DNA from 2 places in the Rhizobium binxianense genome. Region 2 is predicted to be linked to the other one. Evidence: predicted binding sites of a transcription regulator. Region 2 holds the regulator's gene; the other holds the start of a gene.
What was found. The regulator LexA, encoded in region 2, represses DNA repair genes until DNA is damaged. The targets are predictions, from matches to a motif close to TGTTCNNNNTGTGTTCNG.

Region 1: the regulator LexA is predicted to act here: its motif matches at 2,971-2,988, upstream of PO860_RS13580 (ribonuclease T2 family protein).

What each region holds. Positions count from the first base shown of each region.
Region 1 is NZ_CP118713.1:2,742,745-2,747,239, reverse strand. It holds gene caiB (succinate--glutarate CoA-transferase) at 1-922, opposite strand, end outside; gene PO860_RS13590 (DMT family transporter) at 940-1,896, opposite strand; gene PO860_RS13585 (alpha/beta fold hydrolase) at 1,914-2,843, opposite strand; gene PO860_RS13580 (ribonuclease T2 family protein) at 3,003-3,743, shown strand; gene ettA (energy-dependent translational throttle protein EttA) at 3,842-4,495, shown strand, end outside.
Region 2 is NZ_CP118713.1:1,673,527-1,678,021, reverse strand. It holds gene kdsA (3-deoxy-8-phosphooctulonate synthase) at 106-951, opposite strand; gene PO860_RS08365 (VOC family protein) at 948-1,844, opposite strand; gene lexA (transcriptional repressor LexA) at 2,040-2,759, shown strand; gene PO860_RS08355 (ComEC/Rec2 family competence protein) at 2,740-4,495, opposite strand, start outside.

The DNA of each region.
Region 1 (4,495 bases), 1.1 Mb from region 2:
TCAGCGTCTCGGTAGAGATGAGGCGGCGCACCTCGCCGCGATTGGCGACGCGGGCCCTGTTGGTGGAAAAGCGTTCGTCGCCTGACATCGCCACCAGGCCGAGGATGGCGCAGAGGCGGCGGAACTGGCCGTCGTTTCCGACCGCGAGGATGAGGTAACCGTCAGCCGCCGGCACGACCTCATAGGGCGAGATATTGGGATGGGCATTGCCGAGGCGGGTCGGTGCTGAGCCGGAGACCAGGTAGTTCATGTTCTGATTGGCGAGGACTGCCGACTGCACGTCGAGCAGGGCCATATCGATGAGCTGGCCTTCGCCTGTTTTCAGCGCGTGGATCAGGGCTGCCTCGATTGCCGAGACGGCATAAATGCCGGTGAAGATATCGGCGATCGCGACGCCCGCCTTCATCGGCTGGCCGTCAGGCTCGCCGGTGATCGACATGAAGCCGGATATGCCCTGGACGATATAGTCGTAGCCGGCGAGGCCGGCATAAGGGCCGGTCTGGCCGAAGCCGGTGATCGAGCAATAGACGAGCTTCGGGTTCACCTTCCGCAGGCTGTCGTAATCGAGTCCATATTTGACGAGGCCGCCGAGCTTGAAGTTCTCGATCACCACATCGGCGGTGGCGACGAGCCGGCGGACGAGATCCTGGCCTTCCTCGCTCTTTAGGTCGGCGGTGATGGAGCGTTTGCCGCGATTGGCGGCGTGATAATAGGCGGCCGAGAGATTTTCGCCATCGGCGCCTTCGACGAAGGGCGGCCCCCATTGGCGGGTATCGTCGCCGCCATCGGGATTTTCGACCTTGATGACGTCGGCGCCGAGATCGGCAAGCATCTGTCCTGCCCAGGGGCCGGCCAGCACGCGGGCAAGCTCGATCACTCGAATGCGGGCAAGCGGCGGCTTTTTCGTCACGGTTTCCGTCATATTCCTCCGGAAGGCGGTTACGGCGCCAGCGTCGCCTCAGATGTATCGGATACGGGTCTGGATGCAAAGCGGCGCTCGCGCCAGAGGATGTAGAAGCCCGACGCCATGATGATCATGATGCCGAGCCATTTGACCGCATTCGGAAAGTCGCCGAAGACCAGCCAGGCGAAGATTGTCGCCGATACGATCTCGAAATATTGCAGCGGCGCCAGCGTCGAGGCCGGTGCGGCGCGATAGGCATAAACCCCGAAGATACCAGCGATTGCGGCCGTGGCGCCGACGCCGGCGAGGTAGAACCAGACATTGCCCTGCGGCATGACGGGATCGAGGAGGTCGGAACCGGTTCCCTCGCCGAAATAGAGCAGGATGGCGCAAAAGAGCAGGCCCCAGATGCCCATCTGGAACTGCATCGCCCAGGGGTCTTCCCTGTGCGAGAGGACGCGGGTCATCAGCACGAAGATTGCGATGCAGAGCGCGCTGAGGACGGGCAGAAGCGCGACATAGCCGACCTCCTCAAAACTCGGCTGGATGATCAGCATCGCCCCGAAGAAGCCGACGCCGCAGGCGGTATAGCGCCGCCAGCCGATCGTTTCCTTCAGGAAGATGCCGCCGAAGATCGTCACGATGATCGGCTCGACGAAGAAGATCGCAATCGCGTCGGCGACCGCCATGTATTTTAGGGTGGTAACGAAGGAGATCATCGAGACGGTGATGATCGCGCCGCGGATGGCATGGAACAGGCTCTGGCTCCAGGAGAAATCGGTAAAGCTGCGCCGCCACAGCACGATCGGCAGCATGCAGAGCGCCTGGATGGCGAAGCGGGCGGCAGTGACCTCGGCGGATGGAATGGTGACGACGGCAAGCTTGGAGAAGATATCGATGAGCGGCGAGACCATCACCGATAGAAACATCAGCGCAAGCCCTGTCGTCACTTCGGAGGGGGACGAAACTGTACGGGAGGAGGAGCTGCTCATGATGGAATCCCTATGGCTCAGGCTCTTGCGGCGGCCCCGTCGCACCAGTCCGCAAAGGCCGCGGTCGCCGCATCCGCGCCGATCTCATTCAGCGTTTCGTGCCGCATGTCCTGATATATCTGAGTGCTGATACGAGAGAAGCCTTGGGCTTTCAAATGGTTTGACAGCCAGCGGATAGCTTTTCCACGCTCTGTGGCGGGATCCTCTCCGCCGCCGACCAGATGGATCGGCATATCACGGGGCACTCGGTCGAGATGGGATTTCTGCGGCGCGCGAAACGTCAGTTCGAAGAGATCGAGCCAGAGCGAGACCGAGGCATCGAAGCCGCAGAGCGGATCGGCGATATATTTATCGACTTCACCGGGTAGGCGCGACAACCAGTCGAACTCGGTGCGGCGGCCCGGGATCGCATTTCCCCAGGCGCCGAAGGTGAGCTTCGGCAACAGGCCGCTCGGCACGTCGGAGCCCTTCAGCATGCGCTCGGCAAGCAGGATTGCCTGGGCGGCGCGGCCGGCAAGGCCGACGGCGAAATTCGAATTCCAGACGGCGACGGCATCGAAATCGGCCGGCGCCGTGACGGATGCATTGAGGGCGATCAGGCCGCCCATCGAATGGCCGAAGAGGATCACCGGCAGGCCGGGATGGCGGGTGGCGGCATGGCCGCGCATGGCAAGGACGTCACCGATCACCTTTTCGACGCCACCTCGTTGGGCGAAGCGGCCGATCGGCGCGTCGGCTGCGGTGGTTTCGCCGTGCCCGCGGTGATCATGGGCATAGACGTGATAGCCGCGCGCCGCCATCGTCTCGGCAAAGGCGCGATAGCGTTTCGAATGTTCGGCAAGACCGTGCGATATCAACAGGATGCCGCGGGCCGCGCCTGTGGCTTCGGCATGGTGATAGGCGAGCGACGCCCCGGGCACGGCGAGCCTCTGCGTTTCAGAAAACATGTCGGTCCTCCTTGCCGCAACAGACCAGATCACCGCCCAAAAGCAACATCGGTTCCGGGGTTATCCGATAACAAATTGCATTGCTGTTGCGATTCAGGGTTGCGGGCTTGCGATCTTCGTGCTTATTTGTTCCTGTATTGTTCTTTTTTGGGGGTTGAAATGAGCAGCATGCAGTTGCGTACCTTGACGTTCGCCGTATCGATGGTTCTTGCCGGCGCCGCCGTGGCACAGGAGACCGGCGGGCGCACCCGTTTTATTCTTGCGGCAAGCTGGCAGCCCGCCTTTTGCCAGACGAACCAGAAGAAGGTCGAATGCGCCAGCCAGACCGGCGAGCGCCCCGATGCGACGAATTTTTCGCTGCACGGGCTCTGGCCGATGCGGCAGGATTATTGCGGCGTGAGTGCCGAGCAGAAGGCCGCCGACAAGGACGGCAACTGGACCACATTGCCGGAGGTCACGCTTTCGGCCGAGACGAAGGCGGCGCTCGCAAAAGCCATGCCCGGCACGCAATCCGGCCTGGAACGGCATGAATGGACAAAGCACGGCACCTGCGCGAAAATGAGCGCCGAGGACTATTTCGGCGTCGGCGTGCATCTCCTCGGCGCACTCAACACCTCGGCCGTGCGCGATCTCTTCGCCGCCAATATCGGCAAGCCGGTTAAAGCCGAGGCGATCAAGGCGGCTTTCGACAAGAGCTTCGGGCCGGGTGCCGGTGACCGCGTCAAGATGAGCTGCCGGCGGGCCGGCAATGTCAAAATGGTCAGCGGGTTGACGATCGGGCTTTCGGAGGCCGCCGGAGCGGCGTCGGCGAAAAGTGCTGGCCTTGCCGATCTGATCCAGGGAGCGGGGAAAACCTCCTTCGGCTGCGACGAGGGCGTCGTCGACGCTGCGGGCTTTTGACCGGAAATCCTGAGTAAACCGGGTTTCGGCGTTGCCCGCAGGCGCTGTTTCGCCTACATAGCGGCACGATCGAAGTTTCCCGCCCGGAGCAGCGCAGCATGGCACGTCAGTTCATCTATCATATGTCCGGCCTCAACAAGGCCTATGGCAACAAGAAGATCCTGGAGAATATCCACCTCTCCTTCTACCCCGATGCCAAGATCGGTATCCTCGGACCGAATGGCGCCGGTAAATCCACCGTGCTGCGCATCATTGCCGGACAAGACAAGGAATATACCGGCGAAGCCTGGCTCGCCGAAGGAGCGACGGTCGGCTACCTCGAGCAGGAGCCGCACCTCGATCCCAGCAAGACGGTGTTCGAGAACGTCATGGAAGGCGTTGCCTCGAAGACGGCCGTGCTCGAGCGCTACAATGAACTGATGATGAACTATTCCGACGAGACGGCGGAAGAGGGCGCGAAGCTCCAGGACATCATCGACAGCCAGAACCTCTGGGATCTGGAAAGCCAGGTCGAGATGGCGATGGAAGCCTTGCGCTGCCCGCCGCGCGACGCCGATGTCACCAGCCTGTCCGGTGGTGAGCGCCGCCGGATCGCGCTCTGCCGCCTGCTACTGTCGCAGCCGGACCTGCTGCTGCTCGACGAACCGACCAACCACCTGGACGCCGAGACGATTGCCTGGCTCGAAAAGCATCTGCGCGACTATCCGGGCGCCGTGATGATGATCACCCACGATCGCTACTTCCTCGACAAC
Region 2 (4,495 bases):
GCCTGTCATAATCGAAGGCGTGCAAATTACAATGGCGCAGTTTTCCGCCTTCGAACCAGCTTGTCCGATCTCGCCTACAGCACGATCATGTCAGGCTGTTGAACGTCAGGCCTTGGCGACCGCGTCGAAGGCGAGCAGCTTTTCCAGAAGCCGCGGCATGTCCTTGAGATAGACCATGTTCGGGCCATCGGAAGGCGCATTGTCCGGGTCCTGATGGGTTTCGACGAAGACGCCGGCAATGCCGGTCGCTACCGCTGCACGCGCCAGCGTTTCCACGAATTCCCGTTGACCGCCGGAGGAATCCCCCTGCCCGCCCGGCTGCGCCACGGAATGTGTGGCATCGAAAACAACGGGGGCGCCCATCGCTGCCATGATCGGCAACGAACGCATATCGGAAACCAGAGTGTTGTAACCGAAGGAGGCGCCGCGCTCGCACAGCAGCACGTTCGGATTGCCGCTGGCGTTGAGCTTCTTCAGGACGTTCTTCATATCCCAGGGAGCGAGGAACTGGCCCTTCTTGACGTTGACGACGCGGCCGGTCTTGGCGGCGGCGATGAGAAGATCGGTCTGGCGGCAGAGAAAGGCTGGAATCTGCAGCACATCGATCACCTCTGCCACTTCGGCGCATTGCTCGGCGGTATGGACATCGGTCAGGACGGGAAAGCCGAATTCCTTCTTCAGGTCGGCAAAGACCTCCATACCCTTTTCAATCCCGATGCCGCGTTCGGCCGAAAGCGAAGTGCGGTTCGCCTTGTCGAACGAGCTCTTATAGACGAGGCCGATGCCGAGCTTTTCGCAAAGCTCCTTCAGCGTGCCGGCGACCATGAAGGCGTGGTCGCGGCTCTCCATCTGGCAGGGGCCGGCAATCAGCGACAGGCGGCCGGCATTTGAAAAGGTGACCTGGCCCTGGCCTTCGCCGATCTTGACTTCGGAATTCGTATCGGTGCTCATCGTGTTTCCTCGAAGGCGAAGAGCGTGCCCTGCCCGGGCGCGGGCTTCACCAGAATGCGATTGTTCTTGCGCGTATACGTCACTCCGTTAGCAGCCAAATGCGCTTCTGTCACGGCAAGATCGGCGACAGCAAAGAGGATTGCCCGGCCGCGCAGGCCGCGGTCGGCGGATGAGACGGCGATCTCGAAATAGGCCTCCAGCCCTTCCGGCGTCATCAGGCTGATTCTCGCATTCGACGCGGCGATATTGACGCCGAAACCGGTTTTCTCGATTGCCGGCTGCGCCGCGACGAGGCTGACGAAGGCGCCGAATGCGGCGGCATCAGGCGCGCAAAGCGCAACCTCGGTTATGCCGATGACGCCATTGGCATGTTTCTCCAGCGCACCACGGTCAGCCGGGAGCGGGTTGATGCGCTGACAGGTGAAGAGGAAGAAATCAGGCGCCCGCAGATCGCTGGCGAAAGCCAATTTGAAGCTGCCGACGCTCTCGGAACCATCCGGCATCATCATCGGCCGGCTGAACTCCAGCATCTCGCCGGCGCTCGATCCCTTGCTGGCGAAATTCTTATGATCACGGGCAGAATCTTCGGTGGCGAAGACGATTGCCGAAAGCCCCTCCTCGCCGCAGCGGAAACGGAAAGCCTGGTTGCGGGCGGTGAAGACATTGCCTTGCCGCGCCGACGTCTCGCTCTCGGCGATGCTCGCAACCCCGAGCGGCTCCAGATAGGTCTTGTCGGCAAAAAAGACGCAGGCATTTTCCGTTCCGAAGGGATGGCGCGCCTCGGCGGCAACGGTAAAGCCGAGCTTGCCGAGCCTTTCGCGCGCCAGATCGATATTGACGACGGGCAGCACGACGTGATCCAGCGGATGCGGTTTGGCGGAATGCGCGTTCATGATATCCCCTCTCGTGGCAAAGCAGAGATGTGTGAGAGTGCCACCCAAGGCAAGACTTGTCCGCCAATCCGGCGAACGAAAATAAAAATCTCAACGAGTTGGCGGCAAGTTTTACGGAAATTTAGCCACTTGCGGAACACATATGGAACATATAGTGTCTGTTCTGGATTTGTTTCAATCAGGGGTCTGACGTCGATGCTCACGCGCAAACAACAGGAGCTTCTCCTTTTCATTCATGAGCGCATGAAGGAGTCCGGCGTTCCGCCGTCTTTCGACGAAATGAAGGATGCCCTCGATCTTGCCTCGAAGTCCGGCATTCATCGCCTGATTACAGCGCTCGAAGAACGCGGCTTCATTCGCCGCCTACCGAACCGGGCCCGGGCACTCGAGGTCATCAAGCTTCCGGAGGCCTACAGCCCCAGCATCCAGCCACGGCGGGGCTTTTCGCCGAGCGTCATCGAAGGCAGCCTCGGCAAGCCCCAGCCGGTCGCCGCTCCCGCTCCTGCCAAACCTGTCGCCGATAACGGCAACTCGGTCTCCGTGCCTGTTATGGGCCGGATCGCCGCCGGCGTGCCGATCTCGGCGATCCAGAACAATACCCACGACATCGTCGTTCCCGCCGACATGCTCGGCTCCGGTGAACATTATGCGCTCGAGGTCAAGGGCGATTCGATGATCGATGCCGGCATCTTCGACGGCGACACCGTGATCATCCGCAACGGCAGCACCGCAAGTCCCGGCGACATCGTCGTTGCCCTCGTCGATGACGAGGAAGCGACGCTGAAGCGCTTCCGCCGCAAAGGCGCCTCGATCGCGCTGGAGGCCGCCAACCCGGCATACGAGACCCGGATCTTCGGGCCGGACCGCGTCAAGGTACAGGGCAAGCTCGTCGGCCTCATTCGCCGCTATCACTGACACCAGACAGGCCGGATTCGGCAAAACTGTTGCTGCGCCAGTCATAGGCGCGATGGCGCATCCATGGCCGCGACAGGGTCTCGAATGCGCTCACGACCTCCAGGCCGGCATCGGTGAAGCGCAACTCCACGGAGCCTGTCCTGCGCAGCGTCTCGCCGGTAAAGAGCGTCCCACCAGAGCGGCAGCTGTTGAAACGCAGGCGGACCGATGTCACGACGATATCGGCCGCATCGCAGGCCGGACCGAGATAGGCGGCATTGTCGATGACGGTGACGATATGGCCATTGCCGAGCCTTGATGTGCACCAGGCCTTCTTGACGCAGGAAAAACGGTTTGCGTCGCCGCCCGCGGCCGCCGCCTGCATCGCCGTCCTCGCTTCGTTCTGCTGATCGCGGGAGAGCCTGACGCGGCGGTCTTCTCCTTCCGGCGGGATAGCGGGACCATCCAGCATCTTCGGCGCTGCATGCGTCGGCAGGACCAGCGCTCGCTGCCACTGGTCGAAGATGAAATCCGGCGGGTTTTCACGGTTGGAAGCGATCGCCGCGACCGCGACGACCGCAACCAGACTACCATCCTCCGAAATCACCAGGTCCGGCGGCCGGGGAACCGGCAGAAGCAGCAGGATAAGAGTCGCGACTGATATGATCGATGTGCCGACATGGCGCAGCCGGGTGCGCAGCAGCGTCAGCAGCAGAAAGCCTGCCACGGCAACAGCGAAATACCAGGCGGGCAAGCGGCCGATGCCGATATCACCGCCCCAGCCGGACACCGTCTTGGCGACCGCAATCACCAGATCGAGGCCGAATCCGACCACCTCCCAGAGGGGAGCGTCCAGACCGAAAGGCATGAGCAACATCGCCAGCAGCCCGGCCGGCATGACGATGAAGGAAATGATCGGCATCGTCGCGAGGTTTGCCGGCAGGCCGTAAGCGGTCAGGCGATGAAAATGCTCGATCGAAAACAGCGCGGTGGAAAAACCGCCGATCAGCGAGGTCAGAAAGACGCCGCCGAAGAAACCGGCGACGGCGACCACCGGCCTGACGATCGGCAGTTTCAGCAAGGCGTTTTCCCGGACACGCCGATCCTTCCACAGCTGATAACCCGATACCAAAGCCAATGTCGCGGCAAAGGACATTTGAAAGCTCGGGCCCAAGACTTCGGAGGGTGAAATGGCGATGATGACCAACGCGGAGAGAACGACATTGCGCAGGCTGATCGATGGCCGATCGAAGAACACGGCAACCAGCATGATGGCCATCATGATAAAGGCGCGTTCGGCCGAGACCCCGAAACCGGAGATCAGGAAATAGGCGGTGACGGCGATGAGCGCGCCGGCGGCGGCGATCTTCTTGGTCGGATAGGCCTGGGCGACGCCGGGAAAGAGGCTGAGCAGCATCCGGAAACCGACGAAGAAGATGCCGGCCGACAACGCCATATTGAGGCCCGAGATCGCAACGATATGGGCAAGGCCGGACTGGCGCAGCGCCTCCGTCGTCGCATTCGAGATGGCGCGCCGCTCATCCGTCACCAGAGCAGCGGCAAAAGCGCCCGTGTCGCCGGGCAGGATCGATCGTATGCGGTCGCCGATGCCGCTGCGCAGCCGGTAGAGCCATTCGAGCAGAGCGTCCGACGTCGACCTGGCAGCCTGCGGGCCTGCCTGCACGTCGACTTTCTCCGGCGCGCCATAGAAGAAACCATTGGCGCCGATGCCATCGAAATAAGCACCGAATGAGAAG